One region of the Agarivorans sp. Z349TD_8 genome, then DNA from elsewhere that is predicted to be linked to it. Evidence: predicted binding sites of a transcription regulator. Region 1 holds the regulator's gene; each other region holds the start of a gene.
The links. Region 1 encodes sigma-54, which starts transcription at its own class of promoters, with help from an activator protein. Its sites were predicted from a motif close to GTTGGCACGNNNNTNGNNT; they were not measured.
Positions count from the first base shown of each region.

Region 2: a site for sigma-54 is predicted at 2,671-2,689, ahead of flgF (flagellar basal-body rod protein FlgF). Genes of this name have one in related genera too.
Region 3: a site for sigma-54 is predicted at 1,932-1,950, ahead of ACRRS1_RS13370 (THxN family PEP-CTERM protein). Genes of this name have one in related genera too.

Region 1 is NZ_CP194037.2:4,163,730-4,169,735, reverse strand. Features, by position in the region: gene ptsN (PTS IIA-like nitrogen regulatory protein PtsN) at 1-357, opposite strand, end outside; gene hpf (ribosome hibernation promoting factor) at 366-653, opposite strand; gene ACRRS1_RS18690 (RNA polymerase factor sigma-54) at 680-2,185, opposite strand; gene lptB (LPS export ABC transporter ATP-binding protein) at 2,237-2,962, opposite strand; gene lptA (lipopolysaccharide transport periplasmic protein LptA) at 2,959-3,504, opposite strand; gene lptC (LPS export ABC transporter periplasmic protein LptC) at 3,467-4,024, opposite strand; gene kdsC (3-deoxy-manno-octulosonate-8-phosphatase KdsC) at 4,021-4,572, opposite strand; gene ACRRS1_RS18665 (KpsF/GutQ family sugar-phosphate isomerase) at 4,572-5,537, opposite strand; gene ACRRS1_RS18660 (calcium/sodium antiporter) at 5,576-6,006, opposite strand, start outside.
Region 2 is NZ_CP194037.2:1,944,873-1,950,878, forward strand. Features, by position in the region: gene flgB (flagellar basal body rod protein FlgB) at 1-102, shown strand, start outside; gene flgC (flagellar basal body rod protein FlgC) at 102-521, shown strand; gene ACRRS1_RS08860 (flagellar hook assembly protein FlgD) at 532-1,203, shown strand; gene flgE (flagellar hook protein FlgE) at 1,234-2,571, shown strand; gene flgF (flagellar basal-body rod protein FlgF) at 2,728-3,474, shown strand; gene flgG (flagellar basal-body rod protein FlgG) at 3,491-4,279, shown strand; gene flgH (flagellar basal body L-ring protein FlgH) at 4,306-4,980, shown strand; gene ACRRS1_RS08885 (flagellar basal body P-ring protein FlgI) at 5,007-6,006, shown strand, end outside.
Region 3 is NZ_CP194037.2:2,976,062-2,982,067, forward strand. Features, by position in the region: gene ACRRS1_RS13365 (LysE family translocator) at 452-1,066, opposite strand; gene ACRRS1_RS13370 (THxN family PEP-CTERM protein) at 1,998-2,906, shown strand; gene ACRRS1_RS13375 (hypothetical protein) at 3,096-4,274, opposite strand; gene ACRRS1_RS13380 (outer membrane lipoprotein-sorting protein) at 4,274-5,050, opposite strand; gene ACRRS1_RS13385 (AvrD family protein) at 5,247-6,006, shown strand, end outside.

The DNA of each region.
Region 1 (6,006 bases):
AACTTGAGCGAGAGTATTTAGATGTTGTTGACATTGGTCTTCGGGAACCAGTAAGGCAAATATTAAATCAACGGCTTGATTGTCAATGGCGTCAAAGGAAATCGCCGGAGTACAGCGTAATAATACTGCGGTCGCATGGTATTGATTGCCTATTCTACCGTGAGGGATCGCGATGCCTTGGCCAATGCCAGTACTGCCCATGCGTTCACGATTTAATAAACTTTCAAATATACTTTTAGATGTGGTGTCGAGTTGCTTCGCAACCAGTTCACTGATCAATTCCAATGCTCGTTTTTTTGACGAACATTGGACTGCACTTTGGGTGCAGTCCAAGCTTAGTACTTTATCTATTTGCATTACTATGACTAATGTTTGGTGAGTTTTTCTTTATGCTTAATGACTTGGCGATCGAGCTTATCGATGAGGCTATCGATGGCCGCGTACATATCAGCGTGTTCTGAAGTGGCGAATAATTCACCACCATTTAGGTGTATAGTGGCTTCGGCAATCTGATTCAGTTTTTCGACATTGAGAATAACATGGACATTATTAATTTGGTCGAATCGTCGTTGTAGCTTAGTAAACTTAGTGTGGACATATTCTCTCAAAGACTCAGTGATTTCTACGTGGTGTCCAGTAAGGTTAATTTGCATAGATGTCGTCCCCTTTATAGTGGCCTTTAAATAAGGCTCTTACGTTGGTTAGAAGGTGGAATAGCCAATGACTCACGATATTTAGCTATCGTACGCCTAGCCACCTTGATGCCTTGATCTGCCAAAATATCAGCGATTTTACTATCGCTGAGTGGTTTACTGGTATTCTCGGCAGCAACCAGTTTCTTAATTAATGCACGAATGGCTGTTGAGGAGCATTCTCCTCCACCATCGGTAGCCACATGGCTAGAGAAAAAGTATTTGAGTTCGAAGATCCCGCGAGGGGTATGCATGAATTTTTGAGTCGTGACCCTAGAGATCGTGGATTCATGCATTTCAACCGCTTCGGCAACATCATTCAATACCATCGGTTTCATGGCTTCTTCACCATATTCAAAGAAAGCTTGTTGGTGATGCACGATGCAATTAGAGACTTTCAGTAGGGTTTCGTTACGGCTTTCAATACTCTTGATGAACCATTTTGCTTCTTGCAGATGGCTGCGAATAAACTGGGTATCGTTGGCGTTGGTCGAGGTTTTAGTCATCGATGCATAATGTGAATTGATGCGTAGTTTTGGCATCGCGTCAGGATTGAGTTCAACCACCCAGCGACCTTGACGTTTAATCACCGAGACATCGGGAATTACGTATTGGGCTTGATTTGGTTCGACGGCATTACCAGGTCTTGGCTCTAAGGTGTGAATCAGCCGCATCACTTCGCGTAGCTGCTCCTCTTTTAACTTGGTTTTACGGGCCAATAAACGAAAATCTCGATTTGCTAATACATCAATATGATTCGATACGATGTCTTTCGCTTCATTCAGCCAAGGTGTTTGTTCGCTGAAACGACTTAATTGGATGAGTAAGCATTCCTGTAGAGAGCGGGCAGCAATACCAACTGGATCGAAGTGCTGAATACGTTTAAGTACTGCTTCAATTTCATCTAACTCGACATCTAAATCATTATTTTCAATCGAACGTAGTCCCTCAAGTAATTGCTCACAATCTTGGGTCAGGTAACCTGATTGGTCGACTGCGTCGATGATGGCGAGGGCGATCGCTTGGTCTATTTCACTAAAAGGCGTGAGGCGCATTTGCCAGAGCAAGTGATCTTGTAAGGAGTCAACGGTTTCACCTTGAAACAACATGTCGTTGTCATCACTGCTGCTACCGGATGAAGAGCTGGCAGGAGCCGAACTCGCGCTGTAAATGTCATCCCAAGTTGAGTCAACCGGAAGATCGTCTGCGACGGTATCTTGACTAATCGCATCGCCAGTTTCCATCTGGCTGCTATCGATCTCCGTTTGGCTATTGTTTGCATCACTATTTTGCTCGCTGGCTGATTTAAATTCAGCCGAGTCTGCGTCATTTGCTTGCGCTTCATCTGCTTCTAGCAGAGGATTACTCTCCAAAGCTTCTTGGATTTCCTGCTGCAGATCCAGCGTCGAAAGCTGGAGTAAGCGTATGGCCTGTTGTAACTGGGGGGTCATGGTTAATTGCTGACCAAGACGCAACTGCAAAGATGCTTTCATTAATTACCGCTGTTCCTTCTTTTTATTATCGCGTTTGAGGACATACTTTAACTATAGCTTGAATTGTTCACCGAGATAAACTCGTTTCACATGCTCATTTTTAAGTATCTCCTCAGGTTTTCCTGAGGCTATCAGTTCGCCTTGGCTAACGATATAGGCGTGCTCACAAACATCTAGTGTTTCTCTTACATTGTGGTCGGTGATCAATACACCCAGACCGCGATCACGAAGATGTTCAATGATTTTTTTTATATCGATAACAGAAATAGGATCCACGCCTGCGAAGGGTTCGTCAAGCAAAATAAACTTAGGTGCGGCAGCTAGAGCGCGGGCAATTTCTACTCGGCGACGTTCACCGCCCGACAGACTCATGCCTAAATTCTTGCGAATATGACCAATATGAAACTCTTCAAGTAAGTCATCGAGCGCGCCCATTTGTTGTTGTTTATCGAGGTCTTTACGTGTTTCTAAGACCGCTAAAATATTCTTTTCTACCGAGAGGCGACGAAAGATAGATGCTTCTTGCGGTAGGTAACCTATGCCTTTGCGAGCCCGGGTATGCATGGCGGTACTTGACAGATCTTCGTTGTCAATTAGGATCCGCCCTTGGTCCCTTGGGACTAAACCAACCACCATATAAAAAGTGGTGGTTTTTCCAGCGCCATTGGGCCCTAATAAACCGACAATTTTTCCAGTTTCAACATTGAGACTCACGTTTTTAACGACCTTGCGCCCTTTGTAACTTTTGGCAAGGTTTTCTGCAATTAAGGTACTCATGGTTGAGGCGTGGCCTTGGGGGCAACTTTGTTGAGTTGTTGGGGTAAGAAAATGGTGGTCACCCGATTGTTTTGGTCGCCCTGAGCAACCATTTCTTGTTTGTTAATGCTGTATTTAATCATTTGACCTTTGACTAAGCTTTCTTCTTGCTTCAGCAGTGCATTGTTAGTAAGCGTAAGCGTTTGAGTCTTCAAATCGTAACGCACTTCGTTCGCCTCTGCTTCAATGGGCTTACCATTATCTAAGAGCTGATAGAAGGTGGCTGGTTTGCCTTTTGCTATCATCACTTCGCTGCCTTTTTGCTCACTTCCGATAACGCTCAGTTCTTCGGCGCGCATTTTTATCGAGCCTTGAGTCACGACGACATTATTATAAAAAGTGACGCGATTTTCTTTGATATTAACCTGTTGACGGTCGGCATCGACGACAATTTGTTTATTGAAGTCGTCTTCAAGCGCTTGAGCCCCCCAACTGATGAGTAACAGGCTTGCTAAAAAGGCTAATTTATTCTTGTGGATTGTGGTAAACCGCTTCGATATCATTTAATAAAGTCACTATTTCATTGGCTAAATCACCGTTCATTCCGCGTCCATATAATTCGTAGGATGGGCCATAAACGGTAACGAGTTTATCACTATGCATGGTTTCGTTTTGCAGGTCGATTTCCAAGCTGTCTGTAATTAAGTCACGAACGTATTTGCTGCGACTTAAGTTTTTAATTACTACATTGTCATTTAACATGACCGTGTGTTGCTGCTGTACTGTAGCTTGATCGGCCACGATTTGCCATACAGGTTGTTTGGGATCGGGATATACCAAGATTTTTGGTTGGCTGAAAGTGGTGTGCTTGAGTTGCTCAAAATACGCCATCTGTTCGGCATAAATACGATAGCGGGGCCTTCCCTGTTCGCCAAAACTAACACTGTATAGCTGTTCGGCAATAAAATTGGGTTTATTGATTTCGCGAGTTTCGGTCAGTTGTTGGGTATCTGACGGGCTGAGCTGCCAAAGCACCAAAGCCACCATAAATAAAACCGCAAAAAACCAAGTGGGTTTATTCATATACTCATGCCCTGAGCATTTTGTAGCTGTCCTTGTGCCTGAAGAATTAAATCGCATAATTCCCGCACTGCACCATAACCCCCAGCGGTTTTAGTCACTAATTTGGCAGCTTGTTTACATAATGGATGGGCGTCATATACAGCAACCCCTAAGGCACAGGCATTCATGACTGGAACATCGACCACGTCATCGCCGATATAGGCACAGTATTCGGGGCTTAAGCTTAGCTTTTGTTGTAATTGTCGATAGGCTTGCATTTTATCTTGCTGGCCCTGAAATATATGCTGCACACCTAAAGCTTGCATGCGGGTGCTGACTAAATTTGATTGGCGGCCGGTAATAATCGCAACCTCAATACCTGCATTGAGTAATGCTTTAATACCAAAGCCATCATGGGTGTGAAAGGCCTTTAATTCTTCGCCATCATTACCGAGGTAGATCCGACCATCGGAGAATACGCCATCGACATCACAAATGAGCAATTTTATATTTCTGGCTAAACTATAGTTTTGCTGGGTGACCGCCCCGTAGGGCGTTTCAACACTCACTAATAGACTCCTGCTTGCAGTAAGGTGTGCATATTAAAAGCGCCAATTACGGTTTGTTGATGGAGTACAAATAAACCGTTAATTGAGTCTTTCTTCATCAGTTTAAGCGCATCAAAGGCTAACCAATCATCTTCTATTACTTTAGGGTTGTGTGTCATCACTTGACCAATAGGCGTTTCATGAATATCGATACGCTGATCTAGGATCCTGCGTAAATCTCCATCGGTAAAAATTCCGACTAAATGTTGCTGCTGATTGACGACGCCAACCATACCTAAACCTTTGGCGGTAATTTCAAATAGTGCTTCTCGAATAGTTTGTTCGACTACAACTAAAGGAATTTGTTCCCCGCTGAGCATAATGTCGTGAACACTCAATAGCAGTTTTTTGCCTAAACTGCCACCCGGATGAGATAGTGCAAAATCATCGGCAGTGAAGCCTCGAGCTTGGAGTAGCGCCACGGCTAAAGCATCTCCCATGACGAGCGTAGCGGTAGAGCTCGCGGTTGGCGCTAAGCCGAGAGGGCACGCTTCACGGGGAACGGCAACACACAGGTGGTAGTCGGCCAATTTCGCCATACTTGAGAGAGGGTTACTGGTGAGTGCAATTGAGCGTACACCGATACGGTTGAACACCGGGTATAAGGAGAGGATCTCTTCTGACTCTCCAGAATTTGAGAGCGCAATAACAATATCATCGGCGGATATCATGCCCAAATCACCATGACAGGCTTCGCCAGGGTGCACAAAAAAAGCTGGGGTCCCGGTCGACGCTAAAGTCGCGGCTATTTTATTGGCAATATGACCCGACTTCCCCATCCCGGTAAGAATGACCTTACCTTTACCCGCTAAGATTAACTCACAGGCTGCACTAAAATCTTGGTTTAAGTATTGGTGCAGATTTTCGATGCCCAAAGCTTCGATTTCTAAAACCTGTTTAGCGGTGGCGATATAATCAATTGACACTCAATTTCCCTCAAATAATGCTGAATAAAAATAGTCGCTTAAGCCGAGAATAATAACAGTTGATAGGCAACAAAGCTGCAGCATAATATTGCGCCTTCCCAACGTGATATTTTGCGACTTCTGCCAAAGAAGCTCATTGACATCACAAACAGTAATAAGGTTACCCCCATCATGACATAGAAGTCACGTTCGGCAGCAAGGGCGTCAATTGGACCGGGGGCGAGCATTGCGGGGACCGCTAATACGGCTAAAATATTGAATAGGTTTGAGCCGATAATATTACCCAGAACCAGGTCATCTTCTTTTTTGATGACCCCTGCGATACAAGCAGCTAGTTCTGGCAGACTGGTGCCGATGGCGATGATGGTCAAGCCGATCACTAAATCACTGATCCCAAAATAGCGCGCGATTTCTGAGGCTGAACCGACTAATATGTCAGCACTTATCGGCAATAATACTAAACCAACCG
Region 2 (6,006 bases), 2.2 Mb from region 1:
AAAGCAGATTTTATGCAAAATGGTCTGGAATACCAAGCTGGTATCGGCTTTTTGTCTAGTAAATTTTCTGGTTTACGTAATGCGATTAAAGGAGGTCAATAATGAGTTTCTTCAACGTGTTTGATATCTCGGCTTCAGCGATGAAGGCCCAGTCGGTGAGATTGAATACTACCGCCAGTAATTTGGCGAATGCTGACAGCATCAGCTCTAGTATTGACCAAACCTATCGTGCTCGAAAGCCAGTGTTTGCTGCAGAGTTAGAACGTGCGGGTAACGCTCAAGGCGAGTCGGCAAAAGTTAAAGTTGCTGGTATTGTCGAGTCGGATGCCCCTTTGCGTAAAGAGTATTACCCAGAACATCCCATGGCGAATGAAGATGGTTATATCTTTAAACCAAATGTTAATGTGATTGAAGAAATGGCCGATATGATGAGTGCCTCGCGCTCCTATCAAGCGAATGTGCAGGTCACTGAAGCTGCGAAGCAAATGCTAAATAGCACTCTCAATCTGGGTAAAAGTTAAGGAGTAGGTCGTGTCTACTATTGATCCACTACAAGGTAACCGTTGGCAACCTGAGTCGATTGTTCCGGAAAGTAATAATAATCAGTCATTAGGGCAGGAAGACTTTTTCGCGCTATTGACCACCCAGTTGCAATATCAAGATCCGAGTAAGCCAGTTGATAACGCTGAAATGATCGCGCAAATGGCTTCCTTCCAGACTTCTGAAGGTATCGCCGAGCTGGGAACCAAATTTGACACGATGAACTCGATTATGAATTCGTCTGCAGCTTTGCAAGCCTCAACGCTAGTGGGGCAAAAAGTATTGGTACCCTTGGACTATGCCCACAATACGGGCAGTGGTTTTGAAGGGGTAGCGGTGACAGGCGCTGCAACGACCAATGTTAAAGTGACGATTGAAAATGAAGCTGGAGAAGTCGTTACAGTTATCGATTTAGGTGAGGGGAGTGGCAATATGAACTTCTCTTGGGACGGTACTGATTCCAACGGGAATCAAATGCCAGATGGAAAATATAACGTCAAAGTAAATGGCGTTCAGGGCGGTAAAGAGATCAGTTTACCCACCGCAACTTTCGCGAATGTAAGTAGTGTAAGTTTGGCTGGTGGTACATCTGGCGTAGTCGTCAATTTAGAAGGTTTGGGTGGTATCGCGATGAGCGATGTCCTTGAAGTTGCCAAAGCCTAGTAAAGTATATAAACGATAGGAGATTGAGAGATGTCATTTAATATCGCGTTGAGCGGCATCAATGCCTCGCAAAAGGATCTTGACGTAACCGCGAATAACATTGCGAACGTCAATACCGTTGGTTTTAAAGAGTCGCGGGCAGAGTTTGCCGATGTGTATGCAACATCGATTTTCTCAAATGCTCGTACTGCAGTGGGTAACGGAACCAAAACGGTGGATGTTGCACAGCAGTTCCACCAGGGAAGTTTGAACTTTACCCAGAATGCTTTGGATTTAGCGATTAGTGGAGAAGGTTTTTTTGTTACGGCTGCTGATTTGACTACCCAGACTCGCGAATTTACGCGTGCTGGAGCCTTCAAATTAAATGCGGATAACTTTATTGTGAATTCGCAAGGCCAGTATTTACAGGGATATACGGTTAATAATAGTGGTACTCCTTCGGCAGTGAGTATGGCGGCGACAAACGCCATTCAGATCAGCGCTGAAGTTGGTACACCGACCCAAACCAGTGAAGTCAATATGAGCTTTAACTTGCCCTCTAGTGGCACGACTCATGATATTGGTGACTTCGATCCTTCTGATAGTAATACTTATACCTCAGCAACTTCGGTGACTGTGTATGATTCTCAGGGTGGTTCTCATGTTGCGGAAACCTTCTTTGTAAAAGATTCCTCTGTGGCAAATACTTGGCATAAGTTGATCTATGTTGATGGTGAACCGACCGACGTGAGTGGAGGCACTGCTCATGTGCCAAACGCGGGTAATACCAACGCGACGATTCCGGCTTCGGCTACTTTAACATTTGATAGTACGGGGGCCTTAGCATCAACAGTGCCTGCGGTTATTGAAACGGTCGCTTTAGGAACTGCGCCACCAAATGGCCCAGGTGGGGTTTGGGATGCGGCGACGGGTTCGGTAGATTCTACGCAAACGCTTATCTTTAATTTGAACGGACCGACTCAGTATAACGCAGCTTTCGAAGTGTCTAGTCTTTCGCAGGATGGATCGACAGTTGGTAAATTAACTGGGATTGATATTGGGCCTGACGGTTTAGTGGTTGCGTCTTATAGTAATGGTCAAACTTCGAATATTGCTAAAGTTTCAGTGGCTAAGTTTGCGAACAATCAGGGCTTATCACAAATCGGTGATACATCCTGGCAACAAACACAATTAAGTGGTGAAGCGATTGCAGGTGAAGGTAACTCTGGCACTTTTGGTAAAATTAACTCTGCTTCCTTAGAACAAGCCAACGTGAACCTCACTGAACAGTTAGTTAACTTAATTAGTGCGCAACGAAACTTCCAAGCGAACTCTCGAGCACTGGAAGTGAATTCAACTCTACAGCAAACTATTATTCAAATTCGATAATCATATCGGATGACATAATAATAAAAAGGCAGCCTTTGCTGCCTTTTTATTTACTTGATTTATATGGTTTTTTATTGGTTTTGTCATAAGTTTTTATTGTTTGGCACCATAATTGCTCTATTTCTCATGAGTCAGCTATTTGACGAAGGGAATAAGATGGACCAATTACTTTATATATCGATGACCGGCGCAAAACAAAATATGCAGTCGCTCGCGGTGCGAGGCAATAATCTAGCGAATGCAAACACGACTGGCTTTAAAGCCGATCTAGAAAACGCACGAGCGATGCAGGCATTTGGCCCTGGTTTACCGTCGCGAGTATTTGCCATGACTGAGACCCCTAGTCAAAATTTTGCCAACGGTATGTTAAAAACCACGGGTCGTGATTTAGATGTTGCGATTAAGGGAGAAGGTTGGATTTCGGTTCAAGATAAAGATGGTCAAGAAGCATTGTCTAGAAATGGCAACTTTACGATTTCGGCGGCAGGGGTTCTACAAACCATGCAAGGTCAGCCAGTGTTGGGTAATCAAAATGCACCGATTATTATCCCTTTACCTGTTGAAAAGCTTGAAATTAGTGAAGATGGCACCATCGAAATACGACCTGAAGGTGCGCCAGGTGATGCCCTGGAAGAAGTTAACCGAATCAAATTGAGTAAGCCTTTTGCTGGAGATTTAAGCAAAGGCGGTGATGGTTTATTTAGAAGTACCACAGGTGCTGTATACCAACCAGACGCTACGGTTGAACTGACTAAAGGTGCATTAGAAGGCAGTAATGTAAATCCAGTCCAAGAGATGACTCATATGATTAGCATGCAACGCCAATTCGAAATGCAAATAAAAATGATGAAAACTGCTGAAGAAAACGAAAAAGCGACTAACAGTTTGTTGCGCTTAAGCTAGCAATAAGGAGTGTACTATGCATCCCGCATTATGGATCAGTAAAACTGGCTTAGATGCCCAGCAAACCAATGTATCGGTTATTTCTAATAACCTCGCTAACGCTAGTACTATTGGTTATAAAAAAAGCCGAGCGGTGTTTGAAGATTTACTTTATCAAACTGTGAATCAGCCTGGCGGGCGTTCTTCACAAAACACCAAAATGCCTTCCGGTCTAATGATTGGCGCCGGCGCAAAGGTGATTGCCACCCAAAAGAATCACGATCAAGGTAATGTGCAAACCACGGACAATTCCTTTGACATGATGATCGACGGTCGTGGCTTTTTCGAAGTATTAATGCCTGATGGCACGACTGCTTACACTCGTAATGGTCAATTTAGTTTGAATGACGAAGGCACGATAGTGACTCCGGGATCTGGTTATCCGCTGCAACCCGAAATCCAAGTACCAGCCGATGCACAAAGTTTTACGGTGGGTGAAGATGGTGAAGTGAGTGTTCGCTTGCCCGGTCAAACCGATAGTCAGGTAATTGGCCAAATTACCCTGAGTGACTTTGTGAATCCTTCGGGCTTAGAGCCTCAAGGTCAGAACTTATATTTAGAAACTGGTGCCAGTGGTGCACCGCAAAATGGGATTGCTTCCGAAAATGGCCTTGGTTCTATTCGCCAAGGAGCCTTAGAAACATCCAATGTTAATGTTACCGAAGAGTTGGTGAATTTGATTGAAGCACAGCGTGTTTATGAGATGAACTCAAAGGTTATATCTACCGTCGATCAAATGTTAAGTTTTGCAACTCAACAATTGTAAACACAGATCAGAGAGAGGGATGACTGATGTATAGATTAGTCGTAGCGTTGATGAGTATAACGATGGTGGGATGTGCAAGCGTCAATCATGCCGTGGTTCCCGATGACCCGACTTATGCACCTGTTTATCCAGAAGAAGTTGCAATAGAAGCGCGCGTGACTGGTTCGTTATTCGCTGAAGCTGTTGCAAATAACCTATATGCAGACAAAAAAGCCCATCGCGTTGGTGATATTATTGTGGTTAACCTTGCAGAACGAACTCAAGCAAGTAAGTCGGCTAGTAATGATTTAGCCAAAGATAAAAATTTCAATCTCAATCCAATTACCGTACCGGGCGGGGTGGCAACCATTGGTGGCAACCCAATTGAGCTTGGCTTAACTCAAAATAGTGCCTTTACTGGGGAAGCTGATGCCGCTCAGAGCAACAGTTTAGCAGGTAATATTTCAGTGAATGTGGTCAAAGTATTGGCCAATGGCAACATGCTCATTAGTGGTGAGAAGTGGCTGATGCTTAATAATGGCAATGAATATATTCGCTTAACCGGGATTATTCGTTCCGATGATGTGTCACCAGACAATACCATTCCTTCATTACGTATTGCCAATGCGAGAATTCAATATGGTGGTACTGGTGATTTTGCCAATACGACCGAACAAGGTTGGTTGTCTAAGTTCTTTAATAGTCCTGTATGGCCGTTTTAAGCGTCGTTAGCTCGAGGAGTCGTCCCATGTTTAAACGCAGCATTATGATGTTCAGTATCGCTTTGTGTTTGTTGGCAAACACCGTGAGTGCTGCGCGAGTAAAAGATGTCGCCGATGTCGCAGGTGTGCGAGCCAACCAACTCACGGGCTATGGCTTGGTGGTTGGTTTACCTGGCACTGGTGAAAAGAATAGTGAATTTGCTAAGCAATCATTTGCGACGATGTTACGCAACTTTGGCATTGTATTGCCTGCGGGCACAAATTTAAAAATTAAAAATGTCGCGCCAGTTGCTGTATATGCAGAGCTTCCCGCTTTTGTGAAACCGGGGCAGACCATTGATATCACGGTATCTGCGATTGGTGAAGCGAAGAGCTTACGTGGCGGCGCATTGATTCAGACTTTTTTAAAGGGGGCCGATGGTGAAGTGTATGCCTTGGCTCAAGGCAGTCTTATTGTTGGTGGTTTTGGTGCTGAAGGTGCGGATGGTTCCAAGGTGATCTCTAATACTCCTACGGTTGGGCGTATTCCCAATGGTGCGATTGTTGAACGAGCAGTGCCTTCGCCATTTATGAGTGGTGATACCATCACTTTTAACCTAAAACGTTCTGATTTTACTAGCGCGAAACGTCTTGCCGATACCATTAATAGTTTGGTTGGGCCTAATACGGCGACACCGATGGATGCATCTTCGGTACAGGTTTTCGCGCCTCGAGATCCTGGGCAACGAGTCGCCTATTTATCAACCTTAGAAAATCTTACTTTTGAACCTGCATCAGAGTCAGCCAAAATTATTGTCAATTCACGTACTGGTACCATTGTAATTGGTAAAGATGTGCGCTTATTACCGGCTGCCATCACTCATGGCGGGCTGACGGTGAAAATATCTGAGACCCCGGTTATTTCGCAGCCAAATGCGTTGTCTGATGGCGAAACGGTAGAAACGACAGCGAGTACCATTGAGGTGACTCAAGAAGATTCTCGGATGTTTAACTTTGACACCGGTGCATCTTTAGATGATTTAGTTC
Region 3 (6,006 bases), 1.2 Mb from region 1:
CAGAGTCGATATAACGACGACATCCCCAATTCAAAGGAAACTAATCAAGATCCACTGACCCCTCTTAACTCACCATTTAAACTGCGCAGCGGTAGAGCTTGGCATGTTCTAGCAGAGACTCACCCGCTAAGCCAATAGCAACATCTTCGGCTTACAGCATTTCCTCAGGATTACCGTAAACGTAAACCAGACATACTTCGCGAGTGTCTTTACAAACAGCTTGAATTTCTAGTCTACGATAACCATCTGGCTGATGAACCCGCTCAAATCACTCCATTTCCGCCAAGGCTTAGTGGCTCGCTGTTTGCTGTCGCGCCACAAGTACATAGATGTTGACCAAGGGAGGCTCAGAGCGACTTCGACACTCACTAGATTGTAACCACAATGAATCGTCAGAGCATCGACCAGCTGCAAGTCTGAAGGTTTAATACCTTCACCCGAGAATAAGGACTTAACGGCTACTTAAGGCGAGAGCCCCTGATGCGCCGACTAAAATACCACCACTAATTCGATTCACTACATTTAATCTTGCTTTTCCTGCACGCAAAACCTTATTTGCAGAGAAGGCATATAACATCACCATCGTAAAATCTAATAATGCCATAGTAGGACACATAATAGCCATTTGCGAAAACACTGGCTGAGTAGTATCAATAAATTGAGGAAAAAAGGCAGTAAAAAACACGATCGCTTTGGGATTGCCAGCTGCCACCATAAAACCCGACACGTAGAGTTTAGAATTTGAAACGTTTTCTAAATGATCATCCCTTTTGAACTTACTTTCTGAAGCAAACAACATCTTCACCCCCATATAAAACAGGGTTGCCGCGCCCAACCACTTAATCACATCAAAGGCCGCTTCAGAATTAGCAATAATTACTCCCAAACCAATCGAAACCAAAATCATTTGAATGAAATTAGCGCTAATATCCCCAAGGGCGGTAAATATGGTTCTTCTCACACCGTAATTAATGGAATGAACGATACCAAGAAAAACACTTGGGCCCGGTGTCGCTGTCAGCACCAACGATGCAGCAACATATGCGAACCAAACATCAACACTCATAAAACATCCCGACTTCATTTTGCTTACATCTCTGAGATGGTAACTCATTTAATGAAGTGAAGCACGAGCACTATACGAGAGTGCTTAAGTTCACGACGACTGTGTCAATGGTGTTCGGCCTCGATTGCAGTGAACAGACAAGGCTAAAGCGATTCGATCAAAAACCAATCTCGACTAGACTCGCACGCATTGCTTCACCGGAACACTGCAATGCAGCCAGTTCATCGTCCACAACAAGAAGCTCAATGCCTTTTTCCACACCTCTAGTCCCAATGCAAACCGATAAACTTAAGGCCACATGACTCAAGCCATATTACCGTTTAAATGAACCGATATTGGTCATACGGTTTTACTATTGTCTAATATAGCTTCCACTAAGGAGTAATCACCACGCCAATGACTAAGTTGGTGTATTCTTTACCTTCAATAATTTTATAAACGGCTTGTTTTACCTCTAGAGCCAACCGCTTTATATGCTCAGATCATAGTCAAGCCCAAACACCTCTTGATTGAGCAAGGCTAAACCCAATATTCACCTTAGACCAAGCCGACACTTTAGAGTCACCATCCAGGCTCCGCCTGATTCATCATCTGTACAATCTCAAGTAGGTTTTTATCTGCGAGTGAGGTTTTAATCTGCGAGTGATAAACCCCTTGCAGCAACAGTAAAGTTTTATCTTCTTTCATTGAATAATGAAGAGGCAGGTCTGAGCCCAAGAAATAGATCCAACTTGAATTTTTAACCGATGCTTGGCCAACAACCATGATCAAAAGACTTTGATTTTAAGTGTCAGTAAATTTTACACCACGCTCACTAAAATGTAATACTATATACATAAAGCATTGTTTTTAAAGTATTTAAAATATTGGCCTCATATTTGCATTTACTGGAATCATATAAAACTCCTAAATGAACCAATAGATGAGCAACATGAATAAATTTAAATTAACTTGTATCGCATTAGGCTTAGGTTTTTCAAGCATTTCAGCAAACGCAGTTCTAATTACAGATTGGGATTACCTAAACGATGCTGGCTTCGGCACTGATTATACTTCAGAAGCTGGCGACGCAACAGGTGTGACTGCAACGGGTGCTACTTTAGACCAATTTGACCCACTTTTTAGTGGTGAACTCCCTAAAACATTGTCTTGGGGTCAACCTTATAAAGCGGTGAACCCAAACGAATTGCAAAGCTCTTTAGCAATTGATGATTCTAAAACTGGTTCAGTAACCACCAGTGTTGTAGATGGTGTTGGTGCCTTAGCGTTCTCTGAAGGTACAGGTTTAACCCATGAAAACTGGGGGGTAACGGGTGATACTTTAGTATCGGCAACTTTATTCGACGGTTTGTTTTTAGCCCCAACCGCGCCAGTGTCATTGCCTCCTACAGCTGCACCAGCTCTCCAATTTCAAATTCAATTTGAAGAAACCTACAACCACCCTACTGGCGGCACATGTGAATATGGCGGTACTCTAGACGGTGAAGTTGGTATCAACCAATCTGGTTGTGCCGATTTATTCACCATTATATTAGATGATGATGTTTCTTTCACTCAAGATGGTGATGCTATTTTCTTAAGTAATAGCTTCGTTATCCCAGCAGACGGCTTAGACGACTACGAATATACCTTAACAACTCGTTTGTTAGGTCTAACATTCGTTGAAAATGTAGATTGTCCAGAAGGTAAAACCTGTATCGGTTTCTTAACTGAAGAAGATAATACCAATACCCTTGAAGCTGCATTTGCTATCTCAGCTAGAGAAGTGACAGAGCCAGGTACTTTAGCTATCTTTGGTTTAGGTTTATTAGGTTTGGCTGGCTTACGCCGCCGTGCTTAAGACCGAATAAAAATGATGCGAAGAATTTAGCATCATTGCTTAAGATGAAAAGCGCAGCCCCCTGTACTGCGCTTTTTTTTCAAATTTTATATGTAGAAGCTTTATTCGAAGCCAGTGGGCTGCTTTCGACAGCAGCTGTTTGGCTCTGATGTTTATCAAGTAAGCCAAGACGAGAAAAGTTCGACGCAACTAAAAGTAATACTCGAGTCCCAGTGATAAGTAACTGTCTTTGCTCATGTAGAAAATCGGCTCAGTGGGTGACATGGCCGATAACCAGAACCCTTCTGCCACCCAACGAAAATGATGACTCACCCGACCTGACGCGGTTAATTGATATAGCTGCGAGTTTTTTTTAAGATCAAACAGGCCCGACAACAATAACTCCGTGTCACTCACATCGTTTGCCTGCCATCGAAGCCCTACAAACAAATCGTTATTATAAAGCGTTGGAGGTGCCAAAGAATCCCGATTATCCCAAGTATACTCGGCAATCAATCCTAATTGTCCCGGGCTAAATTCAAAGCCATATAGGGAATACTCCCCCCCAGTGACCAGCGTCAGATAATTTTTTCCTTCCCCATGTTTGGCAACACTTTCCCATTTCCACAGCAGATCATCTTTGGTCCACTGCAGGTCTAATCCGAGCTGAGTAATACTGGCGTAAGACTGCAGTAGCTGAGCACCGTCATCGAGCAACATAGGCTCTCGGCTATTCCCATTGAATAAGCTAATCCCAAGATCTAGCTCATCTCGCCAAAATGCCACTCTGGCCGCCAAATCAAGATTACGCTTACCGTCAGAATAAACAATCTCTTCACCCACTGGCTTCCCCGGAGACAAACGTTGCTGCGGTTCGCGAAATGGTCTCGCTTGATGAAACGGCAACAACAATAGCTGCGCTTCCCCCCACCGAGGCCAATACTGAAAGTGCAGCATCGGCTGACCAATCTTCTCGTCGTTACCTAACGCTATCCGCCCGTCATACTGATTTACGATATTGATTGGCTGATAGACTTCGGTAACCCCCCAGTAAACGGTATCAATACCGACCGTCACCGAATAACGCTGCGCATTATAAGCAATGTTCGCCTCACGCCAGTTCCCAAAAATCATATCAGCTTGTGGCTCATACCGTGAATAAGGTGCCAGCAGAACATTCCAGCCATCGTCATTCCACCACTTCAACTTAGGCGCTAAGGTAATTTGCGGATTAAAGCGATGGCAACACTGTTCTGCTGATAGCGGCGCTTCTGCGTATACTTCGCCTGCCAGACCCGCATAGCCTTCCAGCATCATCTCTGCCGAGACATCCCCGACATAAAAGGCCATCAATACACAAGCCAGACACCTCATGCTTTTAACCATCATCAATTATGCCTGTAAGCCCGCTGCAACTGTCTGGGGTCGAACTGACTTTCAGGGAGCGTTAATCCCAAGCGATAGTCCTGCCAGGTAAGCTCGGTGGTGCGTTTCGAAATTAAGTTCTCCATAAAGGCAATATGTGGACGCCAGTAGCGATCTTCATATTGCTTATACTCTCTCAGAGAAAGCTTCTTAAGTGGTGTTCCTTTGCGATCGAAATATTCAATCTTGCGTGGCTGGTAAATGGACTGATCGATCCAGGCAATCAATTTAGAGTAACCGGAATTCACATATTGTGGATAACAGGCCAGCAACCAGTAACGATGCTCACCTTGCACTGTTTCACCCACCAGTTGATAGCGATATTTATCCAACTCCCACGAACTCATATCTTCATAAGCAAATTCACTTCCCATAAATGGGCCGGAGCGATTATTCGACGAAATCCGCTTCACTCGCTTAATGGACGGCAGATACAGCCACTGATCATCCGCTTCAATCGCATGGCTAAAAGTCAGTAAACTGGTCCCGGCTATATCGCGAGGCGCTTTAAAATAGGTAATGATTTTATCACCCTCATCAGCCTGCTCTTTACCTTGCACCGTCAGTTGGCGCTGCACCGCGTCACCATTGGCGGCTGTAATCGTCATTTCAACCGTCGCAGTGTAAGACTGATAACCACTATCTCGATTCACCATCTCGGTTGCGATATCCAAACCAGTGGGTTCTTGGCCAAACGCCAGGCTCGATATCATTAATAGCAGCAGTATGCTTTTTATCATGTTTCCTCCTTGATGCCATATCCCCATATTCAACGTTGAAATATGAACAGGCAGTAAACATACATAAGTTGTTGAAAAACTTAACCTGTACGATCAGACAGGTTTATTCAGACAAGCGGACAGGATAAAAATATAAGCAAAGCAGCTAGCATGATTTTCTCAAATAACTGTTCGTATGTTAGGAGTAGAAACCGAAATGGAAGCTGAACCAATCTTAGAACAAGGATGTACACTCATTCCACATATCGATGATGCACTCGGCCCCGCCGCACAACGTTATTTTGGCGAGGGATATAAAAAAACCCAGTATCGGTGCAACGTCAAATACACCGCCAGCTTCGCCGAAGGGACCATCGCGATTGATTACCGAACCGACTGGTCACAAAAGGAAAAAGTCAGTAGCCGCCCGCCCCACCTGAGTACTATCGATGCGTTTCTGGTTGCGGGTCGAATTGCCTGTGAGCTGCTCAGACGAGAATTCAACTTAAGCGAACAACAGACATCCCAGGCATGGATCCGACACTTGTCCATCAAGGCTGGCAGTGAAGCTTTAGAGGATCTGGTTGCCGTTCCGCTCAGCACCCGGCTGATAAAATCGGTGACCAACAACAACAGTATGTTTGGGGTTCTCAGTCATTTCAAAACAGTCTTAAAAACAATGGAAGTTGAGATCATTATTGACCACCCGCCGGGTATTGACAGCCACACGGTGAATGCGGCTCCCTTAAACGCTGAAGAGTATTTCATCGATGAGTTCCGGGAAAGACACTGCGAACTATACAACAACAGCTTTAATGATAAATCCTGTGCAGTTTCTTGTGAACTCACCCTACAACGACCGGGAAATCAATTCAGCGGTCTGATGGGCCAATATCCGCACGCCCTGATGATTGTGGATTGGCTAACCAGCTTCGCTCAGCTTTCACAATTAGTGATGTATCGTTTAGATAATGTGC